DNA from 3 places in the Fulvivirga sedimenti genome. Region 2 is predicted to be linked to each of the others. Evidence: riboswitches for the same ligand, from Rfam matches in the RefSeq annotation. Region 2 holds a riboswitch; each other region holds the start of a gene.
The links. Region 2 has a riboswitch for S-adenosylmethionine ahead of LDX50_RS16220 (trans-sulfuration enzyme family protein). Riboswitches for the same ligand answer to the same signal wherever they lie in the genome.
Positions count from the first base shown of each region.

Region 1 (10,012 bases), on a different contig from region 2:
AACAACCTGCCAAGCGGGTATCACCGGGAGTATCAGCTTTTGAAAGAGAGCATCTTCCCATCCATAGACTCGCTTAAAGCCTGTCTTGATATGGCCGAATATATGCTTCAGCATGTTATCATCAACAAAAATGCCGCGAATGATGAACGTTACCGCTACATGTATACGGTAGAAAATGTAAATGAAGAGGTTATGAAAGGGGCAACATTTCGTGATGCCTACAAAACTGTGGGCAAGCAGGTGGGCGACGGAACCTATAAGCCTATTTCAAATCTAAGCCATACCCATGAAGGCAGTATTGGAAATCTTTGCCTTAAGGAGATCCGGGAAAAGATGAACTCGGCCCTAAGCAGCTGAAGGAATAAGGCGGACAATAACAGATTTTGAAATCGGAGTTCTGCTCGTGTGGGCAAAATGATTGTAGGGAACCACCGAATTTGCTTCCGGAAAATAGGTAGCTATGCAGGTTGCCGGGATGTCATATGGAATGATGATAAACCCCTCTGCTTTTCTTTCAATGTGGTCATACTCACTAATAATATCCACTTTATCTCCGGAACGAAACCCCTGCTTGAGCATGTCCTGTTCGTTTATAAGTACGATACGTCGTTCATTGTGTATCCCGCGGTACCTGTCATTCAATCCGTAAATTGTGGTGTTAAACTGATCATGGCTCCGAATGGTCATCATGATAAATTCATTTTCAGACATTTGATGCGCCGGCAATTGATTGGCGGTAAAATGCGCCTTGCTGTCCCTGGTATGGAATTCACCTTCCCGGGCACCATTGGGCAGGTAAAACCCGCCCGGCTTTCGTACACGTTCATTATAGCTGGCAAACCCGGGTATGGTTTTTTCAATGGCATTCCTGATGAGGTCATAATCAGCAGACCAGGCTTGCCAGTCGACCTGTGAACGTTCGCCCAGCGCTGCCAGGGCCAGTCCGGCTACAATGGCCGGCTCACTCTTCAAATGATTCGAAACAGGCCGCTTATTTCCGCGGGATTGATGAACAACTCCGGTAGAGTTTTCCACCGACACGAATTGTTGCCTGCCATTCTGTATATCCGCTTCGGTTCTTCCCAGGCAGGGCAAGATATAGGAAGTTTGCCCATGGGACAGGTGACTCCGGTTTAGTTTGGTCGATACATGCACCGTAACATCACAATTCATCAGAGCCTTACCGGTGAGTTCAGTATCCGGTGATGCACTGAGGAAATTACCACCCATGGCCATGAAAAATTTCACTTTACCCTGATGCATTGCCTCAATGCTGCCAATAGTATCAAATCCTGTCTCTTCAGGTGGCTGGAAATTAAAATTCTCTTTCAATTTTTCGCGAAGTGATGGTTTCAGGTATTCCCAGATGCCAACGGTCCGGTCGCCCTGAACATTACTGTGGCCGCGAACAGGACAGGTTCCCGCACCCGGTTTTCCAATACTGCCTTTCATCAGCAGTAAATTGACCACTTCCCGGATATTATCTACCGCATTCTTATGCTGAGTAAGACCCATCGCCCAACAAGCAATAATTCTCTCACTGGAAGCAATCAAATCTGCAGCCTTCCTTACCAGGTCCTCACCGATACTTGTTTGCGCAATAAGCTCATGAAGTGAATATGATTCGAGGTCTGACAGGAAATCGGAATAGCCTGTAGTCTTTTGTTCAATAAAATCACGATCCAGAATCTGACCGGGCTGGTCGCGTTCTTTCTCCAGTAAGAGTTTCATGAGTGCCTTCAATAAGGCTACATCTGCATTTACACGTATCTGAAGATATAAATCTGTGATCTCTGTTCCGGACCCAAGCATATCACCAACATGCTGGGGATGCTTAAATTTTAATAAACCGGTCTCCCTTAACGGGTTTATCGCAATGATCTTTGCGCCATTAGCCTTTGCCTTTTCCAGGGCCGTAAGCATCCTGGGGTGATTCGTTCCGGGATTTTGCCCGATGATAATAATCAGGTCTGTACGATAAAAATCTTCGAGCGTAACAGAACCTTTACCGATCCCCACGGTTTCCGAAAGTGCGGCCCCACTGGACTCATGACACATATTTGAGCAATCCGGAAGATTATTTGTTCCAAACTGACGTACGAATAACTGATACATGAATGCCGCCTCATTGCTCGTTCGCCCTGAGGTATAGAAAATGGCCTGGTCAGGAGATGGAAGAGTTTTAAGATGTTCTCCAATTTCCGTGAAAGCTGTTTGCCAGGAAATCGGTTCATAGTGATCACTTCCAGGGGATAATTTCATCGGCTCAGTGATCCTTCCGCTTTTTCCGAGTTCATAATCCGACCATGCAGAAAGCGCACTCACTGAATATTTTTTAAAAAATTGTGGATCGGCTTTGGCAGTGGTAGCTTCCTCTGCCACTGCTTTTGCTCCATTCTCACAGAACTCTACAATGGCCCTGTCACCATCCGGATCAGGCCATGCACAGCCCGGACAATCAAATCCGTCGAACTGATTTAATTTAGCCATTGTACGAATTCCTTCCATAACACCCACCTGGCTAAATACATGGTGCATAGAAGACTTCACCGCCCTGATTCCCCCTGATACGGCTGCCGGATCTGAAACTCTCAACCCGGTGTAATTCACCGGCGGCTGAACAAAAACCTTCTTCGTCATATGGCTAAAAATACAGAGAATTTTACATTTCAACCACCCTGCACATTTAACCCTAAAATCAATGAAAGACGCCTTCAAACCGCCAATGCATTCATTTCTGCACGGTATATCTATTACGCGATCAGACCATGCTACTAACATTTTTTATTTGAATTCTTTGAATGTTAAAAAATTGAATTTATGATTGTAGCGTCAATTCCAAGAAATGGTGATTGATTTATAAAGAAGCGCGGAGAGATCAGGCTCAATGAAACGCTAGCAACCTCCCGGGTGTGGAACGGTGCTAAATCCTGGTTCGTAAGGTACGGACAGCTATAAATTTTAATTACCTTGAAACATTCAGTTAAATTTTTTCGCCATCCGCACTATCAGCCCACGGGTCTGTTCGGGAGGGATTGTACATTCAAACTTTTATTACTAAAAAAATGAAAGGGAAAGAGCCGTCCAGGTTCAGCTTCCGTTCACCTGCTTTATGAAATCACATTCAGAATCAGAACATTTCGAAACCAACGCGATCAGGACGCAGTCTGACAACGCTTCGCACAAGGAGCATTCCACTCCAATTTTCATGACTTCAAGTTTCGTCTTTGACGATGCTGAAAATGCACGGGCGATGTTTGCAGATGAAATTAGCGGTAACATATATTCACGCTTTTCCAATCCGAACAGCAATGAACTCGTTGAAAAATTATGTCTGCTTGAAGGCGGAGACGACGGAATAGCCACTGCCTCAGGTATGGCGGCCATGTACAGCAGTATGGCTGGCCTGCTACAGCAGGGCGATCATGTGCTTGCATCCCGATCCCTGTTTGGCAGTACCCATCAGGTTTTGACACAGATATTTCCAAAATGGGGTATTTCACACTCCTATGCCGATATCCATGATCCGGAATCGTGGGAATCACTGATCAATGAAAAAACGAAACTGATCTTTGTTGAAACACCATCCAATCCGGGTCTTGACCTTGTAGACCTGGAATGGCTGGGGAACCTGGCAAAAAAACATAACCTGATCCTGATTGTGGACAATTGCTTTGCAACGCCCTATCTGCAACAACCCCTGAAATATGGTGCACATCTCATTTGTCATTCAACCACAAAATTCATAGACGGGCAGGGTCGAACAGTTGGCGGCGCAATCATTGGCGACAAGGAACTGATTCAAAAGATCCGGTTTTTTTGTCGGCATACCGGCCCTGCCATGTCGCCGTTTAACGCGTGGGTTCTTTCAAAAAGCCTGGAAACCCTGGCTGTTCGAATGGACAGGCATTGCCAGAGTGCGCTTGCCATCGCAGGCCAGCTTGAAAAGCATCCTGAAATCAATTTTGTTAAATATCCTTTTCTCCCTTCCCACCCGCAATATGAACTGGCCAAAAAACAGATGCTTCATGGCGGAGGTCTGTTCACGTTTGAAGTGAAGGGTGGTGTTGAACGTGGGAGAAAGTTCCTGGATAACCTTCAAATGTTATCACTCACCGCGAATCTGGGTGATACCAGAACGATAGCCACGCATCCGGCCTCTACTACTCATTCTAAACTGAGTGATCAGGAACGTGCGAATGTAGGTATTACACCGGGGCTTGTTCGTATATCGGTGGGACTGGAACATCCGGAAGATATTATCAGGGATATCGAAAATGCCCTGAAGCTATCGGAATCTTAAGCCGATTATTCAGACAAAACTTCAATCACAGACTGATTGGCTTTTCGTACTCTTTCGACATTGAGCTTATTGACTTTTCTGTCATAGGTCATCAGGCCGTTCACTTCCATCTCCACATCGGTTGTCTGGGTGTAGATTGCTGCAGAAAATCCCATTTCAATCATTTTGGCAAGCATATCGGCATATTCCACATATTTATCGGTGGCTTCCTTAGAGGTTTTATATTGTATGTAACCCCAATTGCGGTCGGCATTCCATAAATGCCCGTCGATAACAAGCCCTATTCCCCCATATTCGCCAAGGACGGTCGCGCGTTCGGCATCGTACATATACATTTCGGGTTGCGGATAGTTATGAAGATCAAGCATGTCACCGACCCTGAAGTGGTTCCCTCCCGAGGCTGCATTCACCAATCTGTCCGGGTCATATTCCTTCGTAAAAGCGGCAATGTATTCGGTCTTAAACTGGCCCCATCCCTCATTAAATGGCACCCAGGTCACAATACTGGGATACGGCTGCAGATAATCCATGATTGCGCGCCACTCATTCCGGAAAATCCTTTCCGATTCCGGTGTCCGGAAAAGCTCTGTACCCTCATAATAATTTCGGTTCTGCCAGCTGTGTGTTCTGTCGCCGCTGGGCATGTCCTGCCAAACCAGCATACCCACTTGATCGCAATGCATATACCAGCGTGCCGGCTCAACCTTTACATGCTTTCGTATCATATTAAAGCCGTACTTCTTCGTTTGCTCAATATCATACTTAAGCGCCTCATCGGAAGGAGCAGTATATAATCCGTCTGGCCACCACCCCTGATCAAGTGTTCCGAACTGGAAGATATCCTTGTTATTCAACTGAATTCGCCAAATACCCCGTTCATCCTTCTTCCTGCTGATCTTCCGCATAGCCACATAGCTGTCGATTCGGTCGATGACCTTACTATTAGAGATCACTGAAATACGCATGTCGTAGAGATAAGGATCTTCCGGTGTCCATAAATGTGCATTCGGCAAAGAAACAGTAGCGTCCTGCCCTGTTGCCGCCATGGCTTCACCAACTACCTTTCCATCTTCGATTATTTCCACCTTGAATACATCACCATAGCGAACATGTTTAATGAAGGGTTGTACCTTTATCACCTCATGATCAATATCCGGGTAAATCTTTAAATTATCGACATAAGCAGCGGGAACCGGTTCAATCCAGACAGTCTGCCAGATACCCGTGACGGGGGTATACCAGATACCTCTGGGATTGCGCACCTGCTTGCCGCGTGGTTGCGGGCCTTCATCGGTAGGATCCCAAACCTTTACCACAACCTCCTGCTCCCCTTCTTTCAGGAAAGGCGTTATCTCGAACGAGAATGGATCATAACCGCCTTCGTGCGAACCAATCTTGATCCCATTTATCCACACCTCTGTCCGCCAGTCAACTGCACCAAAATTCAGCAGGATTCTTTCACCTTCCCAGTAGGGCTGTATGTTGAAATTGCGTCTGTACCAGACCTCCCGGCCTGATCCCACTTGTTCCATGATACCTGAGAGACTTGATTCTACAGGGAAAGGAACCAGGATTTTGCGATCATACTCCATCGGCCTCGCGGCGCCCTGTTCGGTCATCTGAAAATCCCACAGACCATTCAGATTTAACCAGTTATCCCTTTTAATAATCGGTCGGGGATACTCAGACCATACATTTTCCGGATCAAGTTTCTCTCCCCATTCGGTCTTAATTTTATCACCGGCAGGTTTCCATTGGGACATGGATGGTAAATAAATCAAGCTAAGAACAGACACAATCAAAAATCCACAGAGTGTAGATTGTGCAGGTAGGTTTAACAGCAGGTTTTCAAAACGTTTCATAGTATTATTTGTGCTTCCCTTCCTGAGGATTTGGAAACAGGTCCTCCTCCCCTTTTCGGGGCACCAGGCAGGCAAAGTCTTTTTCAACCAATATGTTCAGGTAGCTATTATCCGTCAATTTCTGGCGATGGTCAAATCCCACCTGTTCGGAGGCAGTCCATTCTCTGATCTGGCTTTCCGGAACGTTAACCGTAATAATATCACCGTTATACTCTGCACTAATCGATTCCACATCTGCTCCCTGCAACGCATAAATAAGCTTTCTTCCGCCAAAGTTAATGCTGTCTGAGACGTGCATATCTTCGGCCAGGTTAGCAACTTCCGACTGGCTCAGTCGAAGTCTCAGGCTGTTTCCAAGTATTCTGATCTTCATATTTTCAGATGTTCCCTCCCACAATATATATTAAAATTTCCCCTTTTCACGAATCCGAGAAGGGTCATATTACCTTGCTTTGCCAGTTCCACGGCCAAACTACTGGGCGCACCCACCGCTGCAACCAGCGGTATGCCAGCCATCAGGGCCTTCTGAATGAGCTCAAAACTGGCACGGCCACTGACCACCAAAAAATGGTCTCGCAATGGAACTTTATTCATCTCCAGCGCCGCACCGATCACTTTATCCAGTGCGTTGTGCCGACCGATGTCTTCCCTGAGCAGGATCAGGTCGCCGGATTTGTCAAACAACCCGCTTGCATGTAACCCGCCGGTATATTCAAAGACTTTTTGCCCCTTTCTTAAAAGGTCAGGAGCTGAGATCACCCGCTCTGCGACAAAAGTATAATCATTCTGAACAGAAGCACAGAGCTGCTTTACCTGATCTATGGACGTTTTTCCACAAACACCACAGCTACTGGAGGTAAAGAAATTACGCTTCAGTCTTTCAAGGCCGGGATCCACACCCGGCTTCAGGGAGATTCTTACAACATTGTCCCTTTCCCGCACATCCTTTACCTGAAGACAATACCGGATCGTCTGAATGTCATTTCGGTCTGTAACAATTCCCTCGGTGAATAAAAATCCCAGCGCCAATTCAAAATCATTCCCGGGGGTACGCATAGTTACGGCGATATCAGCTGTGGAACGATCCGACGGGTCACCATATTCAAGGCGAAGCTGCAACGGTTCTTCTACGGCCAGCAGATCTTTATCATGATTTAGCTGTCGCGTTCTCCAAACATCTACAGATGTTACCGCCGCCTTCATCAGGAAAGTCCGGTTATCCGGCCGTCGTTATCGATATCCATACCTGTGGCTGCAGGCAAAGGAGGCAGACCCGGCATACGCAGCATATTACCCATGATGGGAATGGAAAATCCGGCACCTGCTGCAATCTCTATCTCGCGCACAGTTACCGTAAAATTCTGTGGACGCCCAAGAGCACGTGGATCATCACTGAAGGAATTTTGAGTTTTTGCGATACAAACGGGTTTGTCATTCAGACCGATCCGCTCGATCTTGGCAAGGTTTTGTTTTGCCTTTGGAAGATATTCAATATCCTTTGCACCATAGATCTTACGGGCTATCGCCTCAATTTTTTCCTTGACCGACCAGTCCCAGTCATACGTACTTTTGAATTTTCTCGTCGTACGTTCTGCGGCTTCGGAGACCTTTTCCGCCAAATCAATGGCTCCTTTTCCTCCTTTCTCCCAGCCCTCACACAATGCCATAGGCACTTGTTGCTTTGCACACCAGTCTGTGAGAATTTTAACCTCTTCCGGCGAATCACCAGAAAACTTATTAAGAGAAACGATCACTGGCAAACCAAAGACCTTCATGTTTTCTATATGTCTTTCAATATTTACAAGGCCTTTAACCAGTGCTACTGTGTTGGGCTCTTTCAAGTCCGCCAGTGGCTGTCCGCCATGATATTTCAACGCGCGGATGGTTGCAACAAGCACGACAGCCCTGGGAGAAATATCCCCATAACGGCATTTAATATTAAGAAATTTCTCAGCCCCGAGGTCGGCACCAAATCCTGCTTCAGTAACGACATAATCGGTGAGTGACATACCCATTTTGGTGGCGATCAATGAATTGGTGCCTTGCGCAATATTAGCAAACGGACCGCCATGTATAATGGCGGGATTTCCCTCCAGGGTCTGCACCAGGTTAGGTTTGATTGCATCCTTGAGGAGGACAGCCATTGCACCTTCTGCTTTCAGGTCACGTGCAAATACAGCCTTCCCGTCATAGGTATCGCCGATATAAATGTTGCCCATTTTCTCCTTCAGGTCATCGATGTTCCTGGCCAGACATAGAATGGCCATTATTTCAGAAGCCGCTGTGATATTAAAGCCGGTTTCACGCATTACTCCACCTGGCTTACCCCCCATACCGGAAACTATATTTCTTAATGACCGGTCATTCATATCCATCACACGCTTCCATTCCACCGTTCGGGGATCAATTCCAAGATTGTCTTTTTTCGACTGAATGTTATTATCAACCAGCGCAGCAAGTAAGTTATTTGCCTTTTCTATGGCAGCGAAGTCGCCGGTAAAATGCAGATTGATATCTTCCATGGGTACAACCTGGGCATATCCGCCACCGGCGGCACCCCCTTTCATTCCAAAGACAGGTCCAAGCGACGGTTCCCTGAGAACGACTGTAGTCCGCTTACCAATCTGGTTCAAGCCCTCTGTAAGTGCGATCGACGTGGTTGTTTTGCCTTCGCCAGCAGGTGTTGGTGTCATGGCTGTAACAAGAATCAGCTTTGCCGATTTTACACGTTCTTCATCGATCAGCTGAATGGGCAATTTTGCCTTATATTTACCAAAAAGCTCCAGGCTTGATTCTGGTATATTTACTGATTTAGCTATTTCAATAATTGGCTTAAGCTCCTTTGATTGCGCTATGATCAGGTCTGATTTCATTATTTATTATTTTCAGGTTTAAGTGGCTACTAAAATTAGCAGTTATGACTGAATTTGCAGCATGAATGATCGCAAATCAAATTTCCGCTTCAAGGAATTCACGGTAGTCCATAATCAAAGTGCCATGAAAGTTGGCACAGATGGTGTTCTACTGGGAGCCTGGGCTGCAATTGATCAAGCCGATAGCATTCTTGACGTAGGAACCGGCACAGGACTCATCGCTCTTATGGCAGCACAACGGAATGCCCGCGCAGGAATTCACGCCATTGAACCGGATGAACCTGCGTATGCGGAAGCAAGAGAAAACTTCCAAAATAGTCCCTGGAAAGAACGGCTCACCATTGAGAAGGCAAAACTGCAGGAGCACATCGGAATGTATCAGGCAATACTCACAAATCCTCCCTACTTTCATCCGGGAAAGAATAACAAAGAATCCTCAAGAAATCAGGCAAGGCAGATGCATGAATTATCCCAAATGGATATAATCGAAGCAATGCCACGGCTGCTCACAGACGCAGGGAATCTGCATATCATCTTACCGGTAAAGGAAGGTAAGGATTTTATGGACCTGGCACTGGTCAATGGTCTTTTTCTGAATCGCCACTGTTTGGTTTATTCTGATCATGATCAGGCTGTCAGAAGAATGATGTCTTTCGGAAAAACTCCGGGAAGAATTCACCAGGAACATCTGTTCATCAGAAATAATGGAGAATACACCGAGGAATATAAAGCCCTTACATCTCCCTTCTACTTAGAATTGAAGGGCTAATTCCTGCAGGGAAGCAGGCTCATCGATAGATCATAATAATCAATTTTATCCGGCGTCATTTCCATCTTCAGGTTTCTGTTGTTGAAATCTCACCGTTCCGATGTAAATTAGGTGTTCTATGGCGCAGCAATTTGATACTATCGTGGTTGGTGCCGGTCCGGCGGGTGCAACTGCCGCACGTTATCTTGCTTCCTCAGGTGCGAAG
Region 1 covers NZ_JAIXNE010000002.1:874,054-884,065, forward strand. Annotated here, with positions in the region: gene argH (argininosuccinate lyase) at 1-357, shown strand, start outside; gene LDX50_RS10245 (FdhF/YdeP family oxidoreductase) at 346-2,640, opposite strand; SAM riboswitch class I at 2,855-2,961, shown strand; gene LDX50_RS10250 (trans-sulfuration enzyme family protein) at 3,113-4,303, shown strand; gene LDX50_RS10255 (glycoside hydrolase family 2 protein) at 4,309-6,066, opposite strand; gene LDX50_RS10260 (DUF7009 family protein) at 6,170-6,538, opposite strand; gene fdhD (formate dehydrogenase accessory sulfurtransferase FdhD) at 6,535-7,368, opposite strand; gene LDX50_RS10270 (formate--tetrahydrofolate ligase) at 7,368-9,038, opposite strand; gene LDX50_RS10275 (tRNA1(Val) (adenine(37)-N6)-methyltransferase) at 9,100-9,807, shown strand; gene LDX50_RS10280 (NAD(P)/FAD-dependent oxidoreductase) at 9,926-10,012, shown strand, end outside.
Region 1: linked by a shared signal. The riboswitch ahead of LDX50_RS10250 (trans-sulfuration enzyme family protein) and the one ahead of LDX50_RS16220 (trans-sulfuration enzyme family protein) in region 2 are both predicted to bind S-adenosylmethionine.

Region 2 (10,012 bases):
CAGTAGCTGTGGTGTTTGTGGAAAAACGTCCATAGATCAGGTAAAGCAGCTCTGTGCTTCTGTTCAGAATGATTATACTTTTGTCGCAGAGCGGGTGATCTCAGCTCCTGACCTTTTAAGAAAGGGGCAAAAAGTCTTTGAATATACCGGCGGGTTACATGCAAGCGGGTTGTTTGACAAATCCGGCGACCTGATCCTGCTCAGGGAAGACATCGGTCGGCACAACGCACTGGATAAAGTGATCGGTGCGGCGCTGGAGATGAATAAAGTTCCATTGCGAGACCATTTTTTGGTGGTCAGTGGCCGTGCCAGTTTTGAGCTCATTCAGAAGGCCCTGATGGCTGGCATACCGCTGGTTGCAGCGGTGGGTGCGCCCAGTAGTTTGGCCGTGGAACTGGCAAAGCAAGGTAATATGACCCTTCTCGGATTCGTGAAAAGGGGAAATTTTAATATATATTGTGGGAGGGAACATCTGAAAATATGAAGATCAGAATACTTGGAAACAGCCTGAGACTTCGACTGAGCCAGTCGGAAGTTGCTAACCTGGCCGAAGATATGCACGTCTCAGACAGCATTAACTTTGGCGGAAGAAAGCTTATTTATGCGTTGCAGGGAGCAGATGTGGAATCGATTAGTGCAGAGTATAACGGTGATATTATTACGGTTAACGTTCCGGAAAGCCAGATCAGAGAATGGACTGCCTCCGAACAGGTGGGATTTGACCATCGCCAGAAATTGACGGATAATAGCTACCTGAACATATTGGTTGAAAAAGACTTTGCCTGCCTGGTGCCCCGAAAAGGGGAGGAGGACCTGTTTCCAAATCCTCAGGAAGGGAAGCACAAATAATACTATGAAACGTTTTGAAAACCTGCTGTTAAACCTACCTGCACAATCTACACTCTGTGGATTTTTGATTGTGTCTGTTCTTAGCTTGATTTATTTACCATCCATGTCCCAATGGAAACCTGCCGGTGATAAAATTAAGACCGAATGGGGAGAGAAACTTGATCCGGAAAATGTATGGTCTGAGTATCCCCGACCGATTATTAAAAGGGATAACTGGTTAAATCTGAATGGTCTGTGGGATTTTCAGATGACCGAACAGGGCGCCGCGAGGCCGATGGAGTATGATCGCAAAATCCTGGTTCCTTTCCCTGTAGAATCAAGTCTCTCAGGTATCATGGAACAAGTGGGATCAGGCCGGGAGGTCTGGTACAGACGCAATTTCAACATACAGCCCTACTGGGAAGGTGAAAGAATCCTGCTGAATTTTGGTGCAGTTGACTGGCGGACAGAGGTGTGGATAAATGGGATCAAGATTGGTTCGCACGAAGGCGGTTATGATCCATTCTCGTTCGAGATAACGCCTTTCCTGAAAGAAGGGGAGCAGGAGGTTGTGGTAAAGGTTTGGGATCCTACCGATGAAGGCCCGCAACCACGCGGCAAGCAGGTGCGCAATCCCAGAGGTATCTGGTATACCCCCGTCACGGGTATCTGGCAGACTGTCTGGATTGAACCGGTTCCCGCTGCTTATGTCGATAATTTAAAGATTTACCCGGATATTGATCATGAGGTGATAAAGGTACAACCCTTCATTAAACATGTTCGCTATGGTGATGTATTCAAGGTGGAAATAATCGAAGATGGAAAGGTAGTTGGTGAAGCCATGGCGGCAACAGGGCAGGACGCTACTGTTTCTTTGCCGAATGCACATTTATGGACACCGGAAGATCCTTATCTCTACGACATGCGTATTTCAGTGATCTCTAATAGTAAGGTCATCGACCGAATCGACAGCTATGTGGCTATGCGGAAGATCAGCAGGAAGAAGGATGAACGGGGTATTTGGCGAATTCAGTTGAATAACAAGGATATCTTCCAGTTCGGAACACTTGATCAGGGGTGGTGGCCAGACGGATTATATACTGCTCCTTCCGATGAGGCGCTTAAGTATGATATTGAGCAAACGAAGAAGTACGGCTTTAATATGATACGAAAGCATGTAAAGGTTGAGCCGGCACGCTGGTATATGCATTGCGATCAAGTGGGTATGCTGGTTTGGCAGGACATGCCCAGCGGCGACAGAACACACAGCTGGCAGAACCGAAATTATTATGAGGGTACAGAGCTTTTCCGGACACCGGAATCGGAAAGGATTTTCCGGAATGAGTGGCGCGCAATCATGGATTATCTGCAGCCGTATCCCAGTATTGTGACCTGGGTGCCATTTAATGAGGGATGGGGCCAGTTTAAGACCGAATACATTGCCGCTTTTACGAAGGAATATGACCCGGACAGATTGGTGAATGCAGCCTCGGGAGGGAACCACTTCAGGGTCGGTGACATGCTTGATCTTCATAACTATCCGCAACCCGAAATGTATATGTACGATGCCGAACGCGCGACCGTCCTTGGCGAATATGGGGGAATAGGGCTTGTTATCGACGGGCATTTATGGAATGCCGACCGCAATTGGGGTTACATACAATATAAAACCTCTAAGGAAGCCACCGATAAATATGTGGAATATGCCGATATGCTTGCCAAAATGATTGAAATGGGATTTTCTGCAGCAATCTACACCCAGACAACCGATGTGGAGATGGAAGTGAACGGCCTGATGACCTATGACAGAAAAGTCAATAAGCTCAATGTCGAAAGAGTACGAAAAGCCAATCAGTCTGTGATTGAAGTTTTGTCTGAATAATCGGCTTAAGATTCCGATAGCTTCAGGGCATTTTCGATATCCCTGATAATATCTTCCGGATGTTCCAGTCCCACCGATATACGAACAAGCCCCGGTGTAATACCTACATTCGCACGTTCCTGATCACTCAGTTTAGAATGAGTAGTAGAGGCCGGATGCGTGGCTATCGTTCTGGTATCACCCAGATTCGCGGTGAGTGATAACATTTGAAGGTTATCCAGGAACTTTCTCCCACGTTCAACACCACCCTTCACTTCAAACGTGAACAGACCTCCGCCATGAAGCATCTGTTTTTTGGCCAGTTCATATTGCGGGTGGGAAGGGAGAAAAGGATATTTAACAAAATTGATTTCAGGATGCTTTTCAAGCTGGCCTGCGATGGCAAGCGCACTCTGGCAATGCCTGTCCATTCGAACAGCCAGGGTTTCCAGGCTTTTTGAAAGAACCCACGCGTTAAACGGCGACATGGCAGGGCCGGTATGCCGACAAAAAAACCGGATCTTTTGAATCAGTTCCTTGTCGCCAATGATTGCGCCGCCAACTGTTCGACCCTGCCCGTCTATGAATTTTGTGGTTGAATGACAAATGAGATGTGCACCATATTTCAGGGGTTGTTGCAGATAGGGCGTTGCAAAGCAATTGTCCACAATCAGGATCAGGTTATGTTTTTTTGCCAGGTTCCCCAGCCATTCCAGGTCTACAAGGTCAAGACCCGGATTGGATGGTGTTTCAACAAAGATCAGTTTCGTTTTTTCATTGATCAGTGATTCCCACGATTCCGGATCATGGATATCGGCATAGGAGTGTGAAATACCCCATTTTGGAAATATCTGTGTCAAAACCTGATGGGTACTGCCAAACAGGGATCGGGATGCAAGCACATGATCGCCCTGCTGTAGCAGGCCAGCCATACTGCTGTACATGGCCGCCATACCTGAGGCAGTGGCTATTCCGTCGTCTCCGCCTTCAAGCAGACATAATTTTTCAACGAGTTCATTGCTGTTCGGATTGGAAAAGCGTGAATATATGTTACCGCTAATTTCATCTGCAAACATCGCCCGTGCATTTTCAGCATCGTCAAAGACGAAACTTGAAGTCATGAAAATTGGAGTGGAATGCTCCTTGTGCGAAGCGTTGTCAGACTGCGTCCTGATCGCGTTGGTTTCGAAATGTTCTGATTCTGAATGTGATTTCATAAAGCAGGTGAACGGAAGCTGAACCTGGACGGCTCTTTCCCTTTCATTTTTTTAGTAATAAAAGTTTGAATGTACAATCCCTCCCGAACAGACCCGTGGGCTGATAGTGCGGATGGCGAAAAAATTTAACTGAATGTTTCAAGGTAATTAAAATTTATAGCTGTCCGTACCTTACGAACCAGGATTTAGCACCGTTCCACACCCGGGAGGTTGCTAGCGTTTCATTGAGCCTGATCTCTCCGCGCTTCTTTATAAATCAATCACCATTTCTTGGAATTGACGCTACAATCATAAATTCAATTTTTTAACATTCAAAGAATTCAAATAAAAAATGTTAGTAGCATGGTCTGATCGCGTAATAGATATACCGTGCAGAAATGAATGCATTGGCGGTTTGAAGGCGTCTTTCATTGATTTTAGGGTTAAATGTGCAGGGTGGTTGAAATGTAAAATTCTCTGTATTTTTAGCCATATGACGAAGAAGGTTTTTGTTCAGCCGCCGGTGAATTACACCGGGTTGAGAGTTTCAGATCCGGCAGCCGTATCAGGGGGAATCAGGGCGGTGAAGTCTTCTATGCACCATGTATTTAGCCAGGTGGGTGTTATGGAAGGAATTCGTACAATGGCTAAATTAAATCAGTTCGACGGATTTGATTGTCCGGGCTGTGCATGGCCTGATCCGGATGGTGACAGGGCCATTGTAGAGTTCTGTGAGAATGGAGCAAAAGCAGTGGCAGAGGAAGCTACCACTGCCAAAGCCGATCCACAATTTTTTAAAAAATATTCAGTGAGTGCGCTTTCTGCATGGTCGGATTATGAACTCGGAAAAAGCGGAAGGATCACTGAGCCGATGAAATTATCCCCTGGAAGTGATCACTATGAACCGATTTCCTGGCAAACAGCTTTCACGGAAATTGGAGAACATCTTAAAACTCTTCCATCTCCTGACCAGGCCATTTTCTATACCTCAGGGCGAACGAGCAATGAGGCGGCATTCATGTATCAGTTATTCGTACGTCAGTTTGGAACAAATAATCTTCCGGATTGCTCAAATATGTGTCATGAGTCCAGTGGGGCCGCACTTTCGGAAACCGTGGGGATCGGTAAAGGTTCTGTTACGCTCGAAGATTTTTATCGTACAGACCTGATTATTATCATCGGGCAAAATCCCGGAACGAATCACCCCAGGATGCTTACGGCCCTGGAAAAGGCAAAGGCTAATGGCGCAAAGATCATTGCGATAAACCCGTTAAGGGAGACCGGTTTATTAAAATTTAAGCATCCCCAGCATGTTGGTGATATGCTTGGGTCCGGAACAGAGATCACAGATTTATATCTTCAGATACGTGTAAATGCAGATGTAGCCTTATTGAAGGCACTCATGAAACTCTTACTGGAGAAAGAACGCGACCAGCCCGGTCAGATTCTGGATCGTGATTTTATTGAACAAAAGACTACAGGCTATTCCGATTTCCTGTCAGACCTCGAATCATATTCACTTCATGAGCTTATTGCGCAAACAAGTATCGGTGAGGACCTGGTAAGGAAGGCTGCAGATTTGATTGCTTCCAGTGAGAGAATTATTGCTTGTTGGGCGATGGGTCTTACTCAGCATAAGAATGCGGTAGATAATATCCGGGAAGTGGTCAATTTACTGCTGATGAAAGGCAGTATTGGAAAACCGGGTGCGGGAACCTGTCCTGTTCGCGGCCACAGTAATGTTCAGGGCGACCGGACCGTTGGCATCTGGGAATACCTGAAACCATCACTTCGCGAAAAATTGAAAGAGAATTTTAATTTCCAGCCACCTGAAGAGACAGGATTTGATACTATTGGCAGCATTGAGGCAATGCATCAGGGTAAAGTGAAATTTTTCATGGCCATGGGTGGTAATTTCCTCAGTGCATCACCGGATACTGAACTCACCGGTAAGGCTCTGATGAATTGTGATGTTACGGTGCATGTATCGACCAAACTAAACCGGAGTCACCTGTCCCATGGGCAAACTTCCTATATCTTGCCCTGCCTGGGAAGAACCGAAGCGGATATACAGAATGGCAGGCAACAATTCGTGTCGGTGGAAAACTCTACCGGAGTTGTTCATCAATCCCGCGGAAATAAGCGGCCTGTTTCGAATCATTTGAAGAGTGAGCCGGCCATTGTAGCCGGACTGGCCCTGGCAGCGCTGGGCGAACGTTCACAGGTCGACTGGCAAGCCTGGTCTGCTGATTATGACCTCATCAGGAATGCCATTGAAAAAACCATACCCGGGTTTGCCAGCTATAATGAACGTGTACGAAAGCCGGGCGGGTTTTACCTGCCCAATGGTGCCCGGGAAGGTGAATTCCATACCAGGGACAGCAAGGCGCATTTTACCGCCAATCAATTGCCGGCGCATCAAATGTCTGAAAATGAATTTATCATGATGACCATTCGGAGCCATGATCAGTTTAACACCACAATTTACGGATTGAATGACAGGTACCGCGGGATACACAATGAACGACGTATCGTACTTATAAACGAACAGGACATGCTCAAGCAGGGGTTTCGTTCCGGAGATAAAGTGGATATTATTAGTGAGTATGACCACATTGAAAGAAAAGCAGAGGGGTTTATCATCATTCCATATGACATCCCGGCAACCTGCATAGCTACCTATTTTCCGGAAGCAAATTCGGTGGTTCCCTACAATCATTTTGCCCACACGAGCAGAACTCCGATTTCAAAATCTGTTATTGTCCGCCTTATTCCTTCAGCTGCTTAGGGCCGAGTTCATCTTTTCCCGGATCTCCTTAAGGCAAAGATTTCCAATACTGCCTTCATGGGTATGGCTTAGATTTGAAATAGGCTTATAGGTTCCGTCGCCCACCTGCTTGCCCACAGTTTTGTAGGCATCACGAAATGTTGCCCCTTTCATAACCTCTTCATTTACATTTTCTACCGTATACATGTAGCGGTAACGTTCATCATTCGCGGCATTTTTGTTGATGATAACATGCTGAAGCATATATTCGGCCATATCAAGACAGGCTTTAAGCGAGTCTATGGATGGGAAGATGCTCTCTTTCAAAAGCTGATACTCCCGGTGATACCCGCTTGGCAGGTTGTTGGTGAGCATGGTTATTTCCGTGGGAGCTGCCTGAATGCGGTTACAACGTCCCCGTATAAGTTCCCAAACATCCGGGTTCTTCTTATGAGGCATGATGCTCGACCCGGTTGTAAGCTCGTCGGGAAATGAGAGGAAGCCGAAATTCTGACTGTTATACAGGCATACATCCATGGCCATACGTGCTATTGTGGATGCAACAGAGGCCATTGCCATTGCTACACTTCGCTCGAGTTTCCCGCGGCCCATTTGTGCCGCGACCACGTTATATTTCATTGTGGAGAATCCCAATTCACGTGTGGTCATGGAACGGTCGATAGGAAATGAACTCCCGTATCCGGCCGCTGATCCTAATGGATTCTGATCTGCGATGTGCTGAGCCGCTCGCAGGAAATAGATATCATCAATCAATGTTTCTGCATACGAACTGAACCATAATCCGAATGATGATGGCATAGCTACCTGCATATGCGTGTAACCGGGTATAATAATTTCTTTATGTTGATCGGCAAGCAACATAAGCCGGTCGAAGAGGTTCTTCACCAGCTCTGTGATATCCCTGAGTTCATCCTTAAAAAACAGATGGAGATCTACAAGAACCTGGTCATTCCTGGACCTGGCCGTATGGATCCGTTTTCCTGCATCTCCCAGTAATTCCGTTAGTAAGTATTCAATTTTACTATGAACATCTTCAAAATCATCCTCGATCAGAAAGTCACCAGACTGAATCAGTCCCTGAATTTGGTCCAGTGCCTGTTCAATTTCTGCTATCTCATCGTTTGAAATAAGGCCTTGTTTTGCGAGCATGCGCGCATGTGCCCGCGAGCCCTCGACATCATAGGTGGCCAGTTTAAGATCGTATATCCGATCATCTCCAACGGTAAACTGCTCTATCTTTTTTTCAATGCTGTAACCTTTATCCCAAAGCTTCATACTGTTATTTTAAAGTGTCTGTCAACATATCTAATAATCTGCGGTAATCGTTCAATCCCTGCTTCAGCTGTTCTGTAAAAATGAATTCATCAGCGGAATGTGATCGGGAAGAATCACCCGGGCCCATCTTGATGGTAGGAAAGCTCATTAATGCCTGATCCGAGAGAGTAGGGGAGCCAAACAGTTTGAAATTACACTTCCGTGCGGCGTTCACAAGCGGGTGATCCAGGGGAATAGATGAAGGGCGCAATCGCACCGACCTGGGCGTGACTTCCGCCTTCACGTTTGCCTGAATGATATCAAGTGTTTCCTCCAGCGTGTAAGCGTCGGTGGTACGTACATCCACGGTAAACCGGCAGCTGTCGGGCACAACATTGTGCTGGCTGCCTGCCTGGATCATGGTAACGTTCATATGCAGTGGACCAAGCATATCCGATACTTTGTCAAACGTGAAACCTTTAAACCATTCGATATCCGGAATGGCATGGTATATGGCATTTTCGCCTTCATTTCTTGCTGCATGCCCCGATATACCGCTACTCACACAATCAAGTACAAGAAGTCCTTTTTCAGCCACTGCCACTTCTCCTGAAGTTGGTTCACCTACTATTCCGAAATCAATTTTCGGCAGATGCTGAAGAAGCATCTCAATGCCATTGGGTCCTGAGATTTCCTCTTCAGCACTCGCGGCCAGAATGATATTGAATGGCAGGTCCTCAGCATCATAGTAATGGCAAAATGTAAAAATAAGACATACCAGCGCTCCTCCGGCATCATTACTGCCGAGACCGAATAACTTTCCATCCGCAAGAATTGGCTTAAAGGGATCATTCGTATAGCCTGAATTGGGCCGGACGGTGTCATGATGCGAATTAAGAAGCAGAGTGGGTTTCGCAGGTGAGAAGTGCTTATTTGCGGCAAAAATATTATTACGTACGGTGTTATAGGGAACATGCCGGTTATCAAAAAATGCCTTCAGGCATCTGAGTGTACCCGCTTCTTCCTTCGAGTACGAAGGAATCCGGATCAGATCACTCAGTAGTACGATGGCTGATTCAAGATCATTCATGCCTGATCAATTTTGTTCCGGTGGAATTATTCAATGCATGCCGGATTGTGACATCCACATCCTTATCAAACGCCTTGAATGCATTATCCAGTTTAGGAATCATCCCCTCGAAAATTTTACCTGCTGACTTCAATGACAAATACTCATTTTTGTCCAATTGTAATATAACTGATTTGTCGTTTTCAGCATCCCGTAACACACCCGGTTTTTCAAAGCACAGGTGTAAATGAACATTGAATTTTTCACTGAGGGCAATCGCTATGCCGGCAGCAAGGCTGTCGGCGTTCGTATTCAACAGGGATCCATGCATATCGTGCGTCAAGGCGCAAAAAACGGGTGTGATACCATTCTCAAGCAATCGGGATAATTGCCCGGTATTTACATCTTCTGTAACAAAATCGCCTACGAACCCATAATCCACCTGCGCATTTTCGCGTTTCCTGGCCTTAATCAGATTTAAATCTGCACCGGTTAATCCGAGCGCATTCACTTGAAGTGACTGTAATTGGGCCACAATGTTTTTGTTGATGAGTCCTGCGTAAACCATGGTAACGATCTCAAGGGTGGCGGCATCGGTTATTCGGCGCCCCTCGATCATTCTGGGTTCGACTCCCATCGTTCTGGAGAGTTCACTTGCTTTTTTCCCTCCACCATGGATCAACACCCGGGCCCCTTTTTCCTTACTGAAACTGTGCAGGAATTTCTGCAGTGAGACGGGATCATCGATGATATTTCCGCCAATTTTAATTACGGTAACATCGTTCATAGCTGATCAAGTATTGATTCCAGAACAGCTTGCGCAGCCCAGGTTCTGTTTCCAGCCTGCTGATAGATTATAGATTGATTATCCAGTACATCGTCTGATACCACCACGTTCCGGCGAACAGGCAGACAATGCATGAAGCGGGCATGATTGGTGACCTTCATTTTACTGCCATCGATAGTCCAGTCTTCCTGTACCGGAAGTATCTCTCCGTAATGATGATAGCTCGACC
Region 2 covers NZ_JAIXNE010000003.1:871,060-881,071, reverse strand. Annotated here, with positions in the region: gene fdhD (formate dehydrogenase accessory sulfurtransferase FdhD) at 1-484, shown strand, start outside; gene LDX50_RS16230 (DUF7009 family protein) at 481-849, shown strand; gene LDX50_RS16225 (glycoside hydrolase family 2 protein) at 953-2,710, shown strand; gene LDX50_RS16220 (trans-sulfuration enzyme family protein) at 2,716-3,906, opposite strand; SAM riboswitch class I at 4,058-4,164, opposite strand; gene LDX50_RS16215 (FdhF/YdeP family oxidoreductase) at 4,379-6,673, shown strand; gene argH (argininosuccinate lyase) at 6,662-7,948, opposite strand; gene LDX50_RS16205 (M20 family metallo-hydrolase) at 7,953-9,017, opposite strand; gene argB (acetylglutamate kinase) at 9,010-9,783, opposite strand; gene LDX50_RS16195 (N-acetylornithine carbamoyltransferase) at 9,780-10,012, opposite strand, start outside.

Region 3 (10,012 bases), on a different contig from region 2:
TATGCATATCCTGCTTTACTTTTACCTGGCATGAAAGCCTAACGTGCTCTTTTTGCTCAGATCGGCTCAGGTGACCCACTTCCGTAGGTAAGACCTCGCCACCGCCCTCTTCAACCACACATTTACACATCGCGCAGGTTCCCCCTCCACCACAGGCGGAAGGAAGAAATATTTTCTCTGATGAAAGCGTCGATAGCAGCGTGCTGCCAGCTGAAGTCACAATGGGGTTCGCCTCATCACCGTTGATATAAATCTTCACCGGACCTGACTGGACCAGTTTCGACTGAGCAAACAGCAATACGAACACCAGTAAAAGGATGATCAGCGTGAACGCTACGATCGAGGTTAATACAATGGTACTCATTGAAATATTTTTAGTCTTAAAAATCCCTCTTGTAAAAGGACTACAAATATATTTATCAATTGTTTAAAACTATAAAGAACACTATAAAATTTGGTGTATTCCGACAGTGTTCATCCATTTTATTCATTTAACAAACTTTGTCGCCAGCAGTTTCGCCGGGAATGATTATTTTCGACTTTTAAACGATCGTTGATGATAATCCAGGAAGCAACACGCATACAGAAGGTAAGTGAATATTATTTTTCAGGTAAACTGAAGGAGATCAGCGCATTGCGTCAGCAGGGGCGGGATATTATCAACCTTGGGATCGGAAGTCCCGACCTCAGTCCGGATCCCATTGCAATAGAAACACTTGCCGGGGCAGCTAAAATGCCATCATCTCACGGATACCAGAGTTACATCGGAGTTCCGGAATTACGGGATGCGATTGCCGGTTACATGAAGAAACATTACGGGCAACACTTTGATCCGAATACCGAAATTCTTCCACTAATCGGATCAAAGGAAGGGATCATGCACATTACAATGGCTTTCGTCAATCCCGGAGACAAGGTTCTTGTTCCGAATCCTGGATATCCTACTTATACCTCTGTAACCCGTCTGGCCGAGGCGGAGCCGGTACAATATCTGCTTGATGAAAGTAATGCATGGAACATCGACATTGCATACCTTGAAAAGCTACCGCTCGATGAGATCAAACTGATGTGGGTGAATTACCCCAACATGCCTACCGGTGCGAAGGGGTCGCGAAAGGATTTTGAAAAATTGATTGCATTAGCCCGCAAACATCATTTTCTCATTGTGAATGATAATCCCTATGGACAGCTTCATGAGGGAACCCAATTCAGTATTTTTCAGATTGAAGGTGCCCGTGAGGTTTGTCTCGAACTAAATTCATTGAGCAAGTCACACAACATGGCAGGATGGCGTATCGGGTGGCTTTCAGGTGAGTTTGATTACATACGAATGGTCCTTCGTGTGAAGAGCAATATGGATTCGGGGATGTTTCTCCCGGTACAGAAAGCCGCAGCCAAAATGTTGCAGATGAATGCCGACTGGTATGAAAAGTTGAGGGGTGTGTACGCCAGCCGCCGAAAGGTAGCGCAGTTAATCATGCAAACGCTGGGATGTTCGTTTCAGGCTGATCAGCAGGGGATGTTTGTATGGGGAAAAGTCCCCGACAGTGTGAAGGATGTAACGGTCTGGACTGATGAGATACTTGAAAAGGCGATGGTCTTTATTACCCCGGGATTTATTTTTGGCACCGCAGGAAATCGCTACATTCGTATTTCACTGTGTTCTTCCGAAGACATTCTGGAGGAGGCACTTCGGCGTATTCAAAATATGGAAACGAAATGAAAATTGGTGTTATTGGTTGCGGATTGATCGGCGGTTCGATGGTGATGGATCTCAAGGCAAAGGGCTGGACGGATAGGGTGTATGGTGTAGACGCGAATGAGCGTCATGCCGACAGCGCCCGGGCCTATGGCTTTATTGATGAAGTAACGGATCTGGATCATATCGCGGAACTTACCGATGTGATTCTCCTGGCGATTCCGGTTCAGGCTATACAAACTGTTTTGCCCGTGTTGCTGGACCAGCTGAATGATGAACAGGTGGTAATTGATATGGGTTCTACAAAAGCCGCGATCTGTGAGCATATAAAAACACACCCGAGGCGCAAACAATATGTAGCCGCACATCCCATCGCAGGAACTGAAAATACGGGTCCGTCAGCAGCCCATGAAGGTCTTTTCAAGGATAAAGTCAATATCATTTGCGACAGGGAACGAACCGGAGCTCATGCCATGGACGTCGCTGCCAGCATGTTCCGCGCACTTGGTATGAAAACGGTATTTATGGATGCAGCTGAACACGACCGCCACATTGCCTACGTTTCCCATCTCTCCCATATTTCCTCCTTCATGCTCGGGCATACTGTATTGGAAATTGAGAAGGATGAAAAGAGTATTTTCAATATGGCCGGCAGTGGCTTCCAGTCTACCGTTCGTCTTGCCATGAGTTCACCGGATATGTGGACACCCATCTTTATGCAGAATGCACAAAATGTGACGAACGCGCTCGACGAATATATTGATCACCTCGTACAGTTCAGAAAACTTCTGAATGAGGGTGATCGCGAAGGACTGCAGGAATTACTTCTCAGGGCAAATCAGATTCGCCGGATTCTTAAAAAATAGGATTCATACGGTGAGCTCCAGGAATGATTGGATTATACCGGTGAGCTTTTCGGTTTCAATGAGAAATCCGTCATGCCCGTAGAGTGAATCAATTGTTGCATATTTTCCATGACGACAACTCCTTGCAATCAATTCCTGCTCTTGCGGCGGGAACAGAAGGTCGGAGCTGATTGAAATAGCCAGCACATTCGATTCGATCTGTCGGAGCGCAAGTTCGACAGAGTTTCTATTTCTTCCCACGTTATGGGAATCCATGGTTTTACTAAGTGAATAATATGCGTGTGGATTGAACCGCCGTGAAAGTTTCACGCCTTGGTAGCGCTGATAGCTGTCCGCTGAAAATCCGCCAACCCGATCGTCCTGATCTGTTTGAGTTTTGTTATAGGTCTCCTGATTCCGGTAGGAAAGCATGCCTATGGCCCGTGCCGCCTCCAGGCCTTTATGACCTGCATCCGGATTTTTACTGTTCAATGTAGGATCTGCTTCGAGTGCCATCCGCTGTGCGGTGTTGAAGGCAATACCCCACGCCGAATGTTGTGCATTGGTTGCAATGGGGATGATCAGATCGAAGAGCTGAGGTTCTCGAATAGCCCATTCCAGCAGCTGCTGTCCGCCCATCGAACCGCCGATACCGCAGCGAATTTTTTCAATCCCAAGGTGGTGCTTTAATTCCTGGTGCAGCCCTACTATATCACCGATTGTTATTTCGGGAAAATCCATCCCGTACCTTTCGCCCGTTGCAGGGTTAACAGATGCGGGTCCGGTTGTGCCATAGCAGGATCCAAGAATATTCGCGCAGACGATGAAGTGAGTAGCCGGATCAAAGAGGAATCCCTCACCAACGAGTCCGGGCCACCATTCCACCGGGTTGCTGTTTGCAGTAAGTGCGTGAAAAACCCAGATCACATTGTCGCCGGATGGCGCTAGTGTTCCGAAGGTGTGATACGCAATGGTCACTTCGGGTAATAAATCACCTCCCTCCAGCCTGTACGGCCGGGGGAGATGAAGTTGCTTGGCTAAAGTATCAGACATTGACGCTCTTGCTGATTTTGCTGAATGCATGTTCGAGATCTGCTTTAATATCATCAATGTGTTCAATTCCAACCGAAATCCGCAGCAAGCTTGGCAATACCCCGGAAGCCAGTTGTTCTTCGTCATTCAGCTGCTGATGGGTGGTAGCGGATGGCTGAATAATGAGCGTCTTCGCATCACCTACATTGGCCAGGTGACTTACGAGTTTAAGGTTGTCGATGAACGTTTCCGCATCTTCTTTCTCACCTTTAAGAATGAATGAAAGGACACCCCCAAATCCGTTTCGAAGATATTTTTTGGCTAAATGATGATAGGAAGAACTTTCGAGCCCCGGATAGTTAACGGTCTCCACCTGCGGATGCTGTTCAAGCCATTTGGCCAGTTCCAGGGCATTGTCTACGGTTCGCTGCACTCGTAAAGATAACGTTTCGAGTCCCTGCAGGAGAAGGAAGGAGTTGAACGGACTGATAGCCGGTCCGAAATCGCGGAGTCCTTCAACGCGGGCACGAATTGCAAAGGCAATGTTGGGAAGTCCCAGTGGGTTGTTAAATCCAAATGTGTCCCAGAAATTCAGGCCATGATAACCTTCAGACGGCTCACTGAATTGAGGGAATTTTCCATTGCCCCAGTTATAATTTCCACTGTCGATGATCACACCCCCAATGGATGTCCCATGACCACCGATCCATTTGGTTGCGGAGGCAGTAACTACGGCTGCGCCATGCTCGATAGGGCGGAATAGGTAGCCGGCAGCACCAAAGGTATTGTCAACCACCAATGGAATATCATATTTTTTGGCTACGGCAGCAACGGCATCAAAATCCGGAATATTAAACCCGGGATTACCAATTGTTTCCAGGTAGAGGGCTTTGGTGTTTTCATCGATAAGTTTTTCGAAATCCTCTGCTTTGTCACTTTCGGCGAACCGTGCTTCGATTCCCAGGCGTTTGAACGCCACTTTGAACTGGTTGTAGGTACCCCCGTAAAGGAATGACGTGGAAACCAGGTTGTCTCCGACGGTCAGAAAATTATTCAGCGCGATAAATTGCGCTGCCTGTCCGGATCCTACTGCCAGTGCAGCCACCCCGCCTTCGAGTGCTGCGATGCGCTTTTCAAAGACATCGGTAGTGGGATTCATGATTCGTGTGTAAATGTTGCCGAACTCTTTTAACGCAAAAAGGTTGGCGCCGTGCTCGGCATTTTTGAAGGCATAGGAAGTGGTTTGATAGATCGGTACTGCCCGGGATCCGGTAGTTGCATCTATTTCCTGGCCCGCATGGAGCTGTAATGTTTCAAATTTTAATTCAGACATGACTTTTGTGTTTTTTGGTTATAAGAAATTTAATGGATCTGGAAGGGTCCATCGATCGTTTACCGCAATGGAAAAAATATTAGCGACAACAACAGCCAGCCAGGAATGGAATGGCATGCAATGGCATAACTATCCGTTTGCTGGATTGATTAGAGCGAAAATTGAAATGTGTAGAAATCATAGATACCAATTTATATTCTCCCGCTGATCACCTGAGCAGCAATTGGGATCAGGATTTAGCACCTTGACAAATTTCGTCCGGTTGCTAGCGCTTCACAGAGCCTGTCTCTCCACGCTTCTTTATAAATCGATCGTTCCTGACAATAGGAGGATTCGAATGAAGGGATAAACGTAAGAACGGATTTGAAGGTTTCCAAATTTTATACGCAGAAAAATTTTGTATCCCGGAGGGATCAAAAGGAACCCGTTACGGTAAATTACTCTCCATTACTTCCTTCATAGCCAGATAAAGCGACATATTTGAAATATAATATCGGAATTATAATCTTAAACGGTAATTATCAATAATGTACACTGTACAATTTCAAAATGCGTTATATTTGATACGTCAAAAGCGCAAGATTTATATTAAATAAATGGGAATAAAAATGAAAAAGCAATTCGGAATGGTGATGATGCTGGCAATGCTCATGTCATTTGCAGGGTGTTTTCCGGGAGGACCGGAATTCGTTGATCAGCTGGATGTGGTGTATACAGATTTCGACGAGGAGTTTGATTTTACCAATAGTCTTACTTATTCGCTACCGGATGGAGTGATTGAAATTACAGATAAGGACCCTGGAAACAATCCACCAGAATTCATTGATGAGGTTTTCAGTGATGCGATTCTTGATCGTATACGTCAAAACATGACCGCCTATGGATTTACAGAAGTGGATGAAGACAATGATCCGGATATTGTTTTCCTGGCATCGGCCATGTCAAACGACTTCTATTACTATTATAATCCATGCTACTGGTGCTGGTATTATCCGGGATGGGGACCGGGATATGGATGGGGCTATCCCTGGTATCCGGGTTATGTTTCCGGCTATTCAACAGGAACCATATTTTTGCAGATGGTAGATCCTGCCAATGTGGTAGGGGAAGAAATTCCGGTAGTTTGGACAGGCGTGATAAACGGACTTCTCCAGGGTAGTGACGCGAGCATTGTACAGCGTATCAATGTTACCGTCGATCAGGCATATTCTCAGTCAACCTATTTAGATAAGTAAGAGATGAAAAAGATTTTAATTATAGCTTTGCTGAGTTTCGTGGTTTCCTTTGGTGCAAGTGCGCAAAATATGTCCACGATAATGTACAATGTTGCCATTCCCATGGGTGATCTGAAAGATTACATCAGCCCGGTAAGCGCGAGGGGCGTGTCATATGATTATCAATTTTTCATGACAGACAACTTTGCTCTCGGTGGCGGAATCGGCTGGCAGGTATTCTACGAGGATATCGGATTTTTCGAATCAACGGATGGAACCGCAACGATTTCAGGATACCAGTACCGCTATCTCAACAGTTACCCTGCACACATTACCGGAACATATTTCCTGGATAACGGTGGCACCCTGATTCCATATGCCGGATTGGGAATTGGTGTCATTCATAACAGGAGGGAAACAGATTTCGGCATATTCGCAATACAGGATAATGCGTGGCACTTCAGTTTCAGACCTGAAGTCGGCCTTATGTTCGACGTGAATTACCGCTTCGCGATGAAGGTAAATACACGCTATGTACAGGGCTTCAATACCAAGGATCTGAATGGTCAAAATTACCTTGCACTCGGACTTGGGTTTGTATTTAGAAATTAAATAAGAATAATATACTCACTACTATGAAAACAGTTTCAAAATTACTTCTGGCATTAACCTTTATCGCAGCTGGGTTCTATCTGCAAAATTGCGGAACCACGACAAAGGTTATGGGTAGCTGGACTAATCCCGAAACATCGGGCAATTCCTACAGCAAAGTAATGGTTGTCGGACTAACTTCTAACATCGTGGCGCGCCGAAATGTAGAGGATCAGCTTGTAGCTGCATTGCAAAAAGAAGGTATTAACGCCATGGCGAGTATTAACGTCTTTACACCGAATTTCATGCAGAAGCAGCCATCTAAAGAAGAGATTCTCAACCAGATAAGAAAGGATGGATACGATGGTGTATTAACCGTAGCATTGCTTGATGAGCGTACAGAATCACGTTATGTTCCCGGATCTACCATGTATGCGCCGGTATCGAGATACGGTTATTATGGATCATTTGGCGGATATTATTCTACCATGTATGCCACACATTATGATCCGGGCTATTACACGACGGATAAAACGTATGTGGTGGAAACAAACCTGTATGATGCTTCATCGGAAACTTTGGTTTGGTCAGCCCAAACAGAAACCTATGATCCGTCTAACCCGGAAACAGGGGCGAGAAGTCTCTCGTTGGCGATTGCGGATAAAATGGACCGCGACGGTGTTTTGAAATAATCTAAGGACGAGTAAAATTGACAAAAGGAAGCAGGGTATCAGTGCCCTGCTTTTTTTGTTTGATGACTAAATTCAGGTGCAGAAATTTATATGAAAAACCATGAAAATCTGTTTCTGGATTTTGCGGAATACAGAATTTATCATTGTAACTTGTTGATGGCACAACGAATTGACTAAATTAAGGTCTATGAAAAATTTAAAATCCCTGGCCGTCGCAATATTAATATTGCTTTCCGGAATTTCATTCAAAGCTCAATCACAGGCGGCATTACTGGTTCTTGTTTTTGGGGACAAGGCTGCCACTGAAAATTTCCATTTCAGTATTGATGGAGGATTGAATTTCGTAGGAATGACAAATCTTGTTGGCAAAACCCAGGTTATGGCCAATTTCGGATTGGGGACACATATTCGCCTGAATGACAGATGGACACTTGCTCCCGAGTTTAAGCCTTTGTCGGGCAGGGGAGAGCGGCGCATTGAACCTTTTGTAGATATTCCGGAAGACATTGCCGATGAGGTGACGTCTGCGGAATCAAGTGTCAGATTGAAATATCTTGATATTCCGGTATTGATCAGATACAAGGCGAGTGAGCATTGGTATTTTGCTGCTGGTCCGCAAATAAGTTTCCGTACAGGCGCTGAGGCACTTACCTACGTTACCCTTGACAGCGGAAGGGAGATTGAGTTGAATGATCCCATTAAAGACATTACTGAATGGTATGATTTCTCGTTTCCTGTAGAGGTTGGATATAATTTTGCCCAGAATAAGCATTTGGGGGGAATTGATATCAGGCTGCGATTTGCACCGGGATTTGTAACTGTTTACGATGCGCAAGGCTCGCAGCTCAAGAATAATGTTACACAATTTATCATTTCATTCCCCTTCCTGAAGAAACAGGTAATAGAAATTATTGAATAAAGGTGTAGTTTATCTTAACTGATTTTGGTCAGTTAAGGTGACCACCCTATCCATCACGTAATACATCTCACAGGCAATCTGAAATGTTCGTTCATCGTACCGTTCAGTCTCGTATGGAGTTCCATCAGCTACTTTAGGATCCTCATATTTAACAGAAATCCGGGCACTCGTGCCAGGGATATAGGGGCAATTCTCTTCCGCATCCGAACAGGTCATCACGGCGGCAAAATCATCGGGTGGATTGGACGGGTCATCATATGTTTTGGAAAATACGCTAATGGGTTCGTCCAGATCATTGTAGTGTATAGCGTAGACCGGGTTTGATGCAGTTCCTCCCGAGGGTTTTATTCGAAAACCTGCACGTTCGAGCGCTTGCACAACCCTGGGATTCAGGGCTGTGGCCTCGGTACCGCCGGAATACGTATGTATATAATTCAATCCGGAATCATATGCTGCTAACTGTGCGAAGAGCTGACTTAAATGGCTTCGTCGGCTGTTGTGGGTACAGATGAATACCAGGTGGCAATCCTTATGGTCTGAATTTTGAATATATCGAACCAATTCATCCAGATGTCCTTTGCGTTCATCGGGAATCCCTGAAATATTCATCTGCACCTTCTTCCAGTAGGAGTCAAGATCAGGATAAAATGCAAGGGTTCTTTCCATGATTAGCAGCATCCGGAACCCTTGACACATTCTTCCGGCTTTCTGGCAAATACAGAGATGCTGAAAATGCCTGTTTTACCCGATTGAAAATCACTGATCTCTTCTTCATTGAGGTATGATTTCAATATGTCAACGGGTATATTAATTACCTTCTTTTTTTGGATCGTAATATCTGTAAATCCTGTTCTCTTGATCATATTCAGGTAATCCGACATCTGAATGGCGCCCGACACACAGCCTGCATACATTTCAGCATCTTTTTGAAGCGCTTCGGGCAATTCTCCTTCCAGTACAATATCAGAAATGCTAAAATGTCCACCGGCTTTAAGGACTCTCATTATTTGTTTGAGAACAGCCTTTTTATTAGGAACCAGGTTAAGGACACAGTTGCTGATTACCACATCAACAGATGCTTCATTTACCGGTAGATCTTCAATATCTCCTTCTCTGAATTCCACATTGTTCAATCCCAGTTTGTCGGCATTGATCCTTGCCTTTTGAATCATTGAAGGAGTAAAATCCACTCCAATAACCTTACCTGTCGGTCCGGTTTCATGACGTGCGATGAAGCAATCATTTCCCGCGCCTGAACCCAGATCAAGTACTGTATCGCCGGCCTTGATCTGTGCAAATTGAGTGGGTAATCCGCATCCCAGTCCGAGATCTGCGATTTCCTGGTATCCTTCCACATCACCATAATCGTCGGTCATGATGTTGTATACCTCCTGTGAGCATTCGCCGGCACCACAGCAGGATGACGCATTTTGCTCTTTATCCTGTCGTGCGATCTGATCGTATTTTTCACGAACCAGATTTTTTAATTCCTGATTTGTCTGCATGGTTATATCGTTATATTGCGATGATTGATGATAAATTTTTTTAACAGCAGTTGGTCTTTGAAGAATAGCTGCTGAACAGTTCGTTAAAGAGTTCCTTCACTTCATTCCAAACCTCCGGGTTGATGCAATAACTAACTGACACGCCTTCAATAGTTCCGTGTATGACACCAATTTCCCGAAGC
Region 3 covers NZ_JAIXNE010000008.1:100,278-110,289, forward strand. Annotated here, with positions in the region: gene nqrF (NADH:ubiquinone reductase (Na(+)-transporting) subunit F) at 1-364, opposite strand, end outside; gene LDX50_RS29505 (pyridoxal phosphate-dependent aminotransferase) at 557-1,723, shown strand; gene LDX50_RS29510 (prephenate dehydrogenase) at 1,720-2,565, shown strand; gene LDX50_RS29515 (homoserine O-acetyltransferase family protein) at 2,569-3,597, opposite strand; gene LDX50_RS29520 (O-acetylhomoserine aminocarboxypropyltransferase/cysteine synthase family protein) at 3,590-4,909, opposite strand; SAM riboswitch class I at 5,100-5,216, opposite strand; gene LDX50_RS29525 (DUF4136 domain-containing protein) at 5,518-6,144, shown strand; gene LDX50_RS29530 (OmpW family protein) at 6,148-6,735, shown strand; gene LDX50_RS29535 (hypothetical protein) at 6,759-7,406, shown strand; gene LDX50_RS29540 (porin family protein) at 7,594-8,325, shown strand; gene LDX50_RS29545 (arsenate reductase/protein-tyrosine-phosphatase family protein) at 8,335-8,991, opposite strand; gene LDX50_RS29550 (arsenite methyltransferase) at 8,994-9,830, opposite strand; gene LDX50_RS29555 (ArsR/SmtB family transcription factor) at 9,871-10,012, opposite strand, start outside.
Region 3: linked by a shared signal. The riboswitch ahead of LDX50_RS29520 (O-acetylhomoserine aminocarboxypropyltransferase/cysteine synthase family protein) and the one ahead of LDX50_RS16220 (trans-sulfuration enzyme family protein) in region 2 are both predicted to bind S-adenosylmethionine.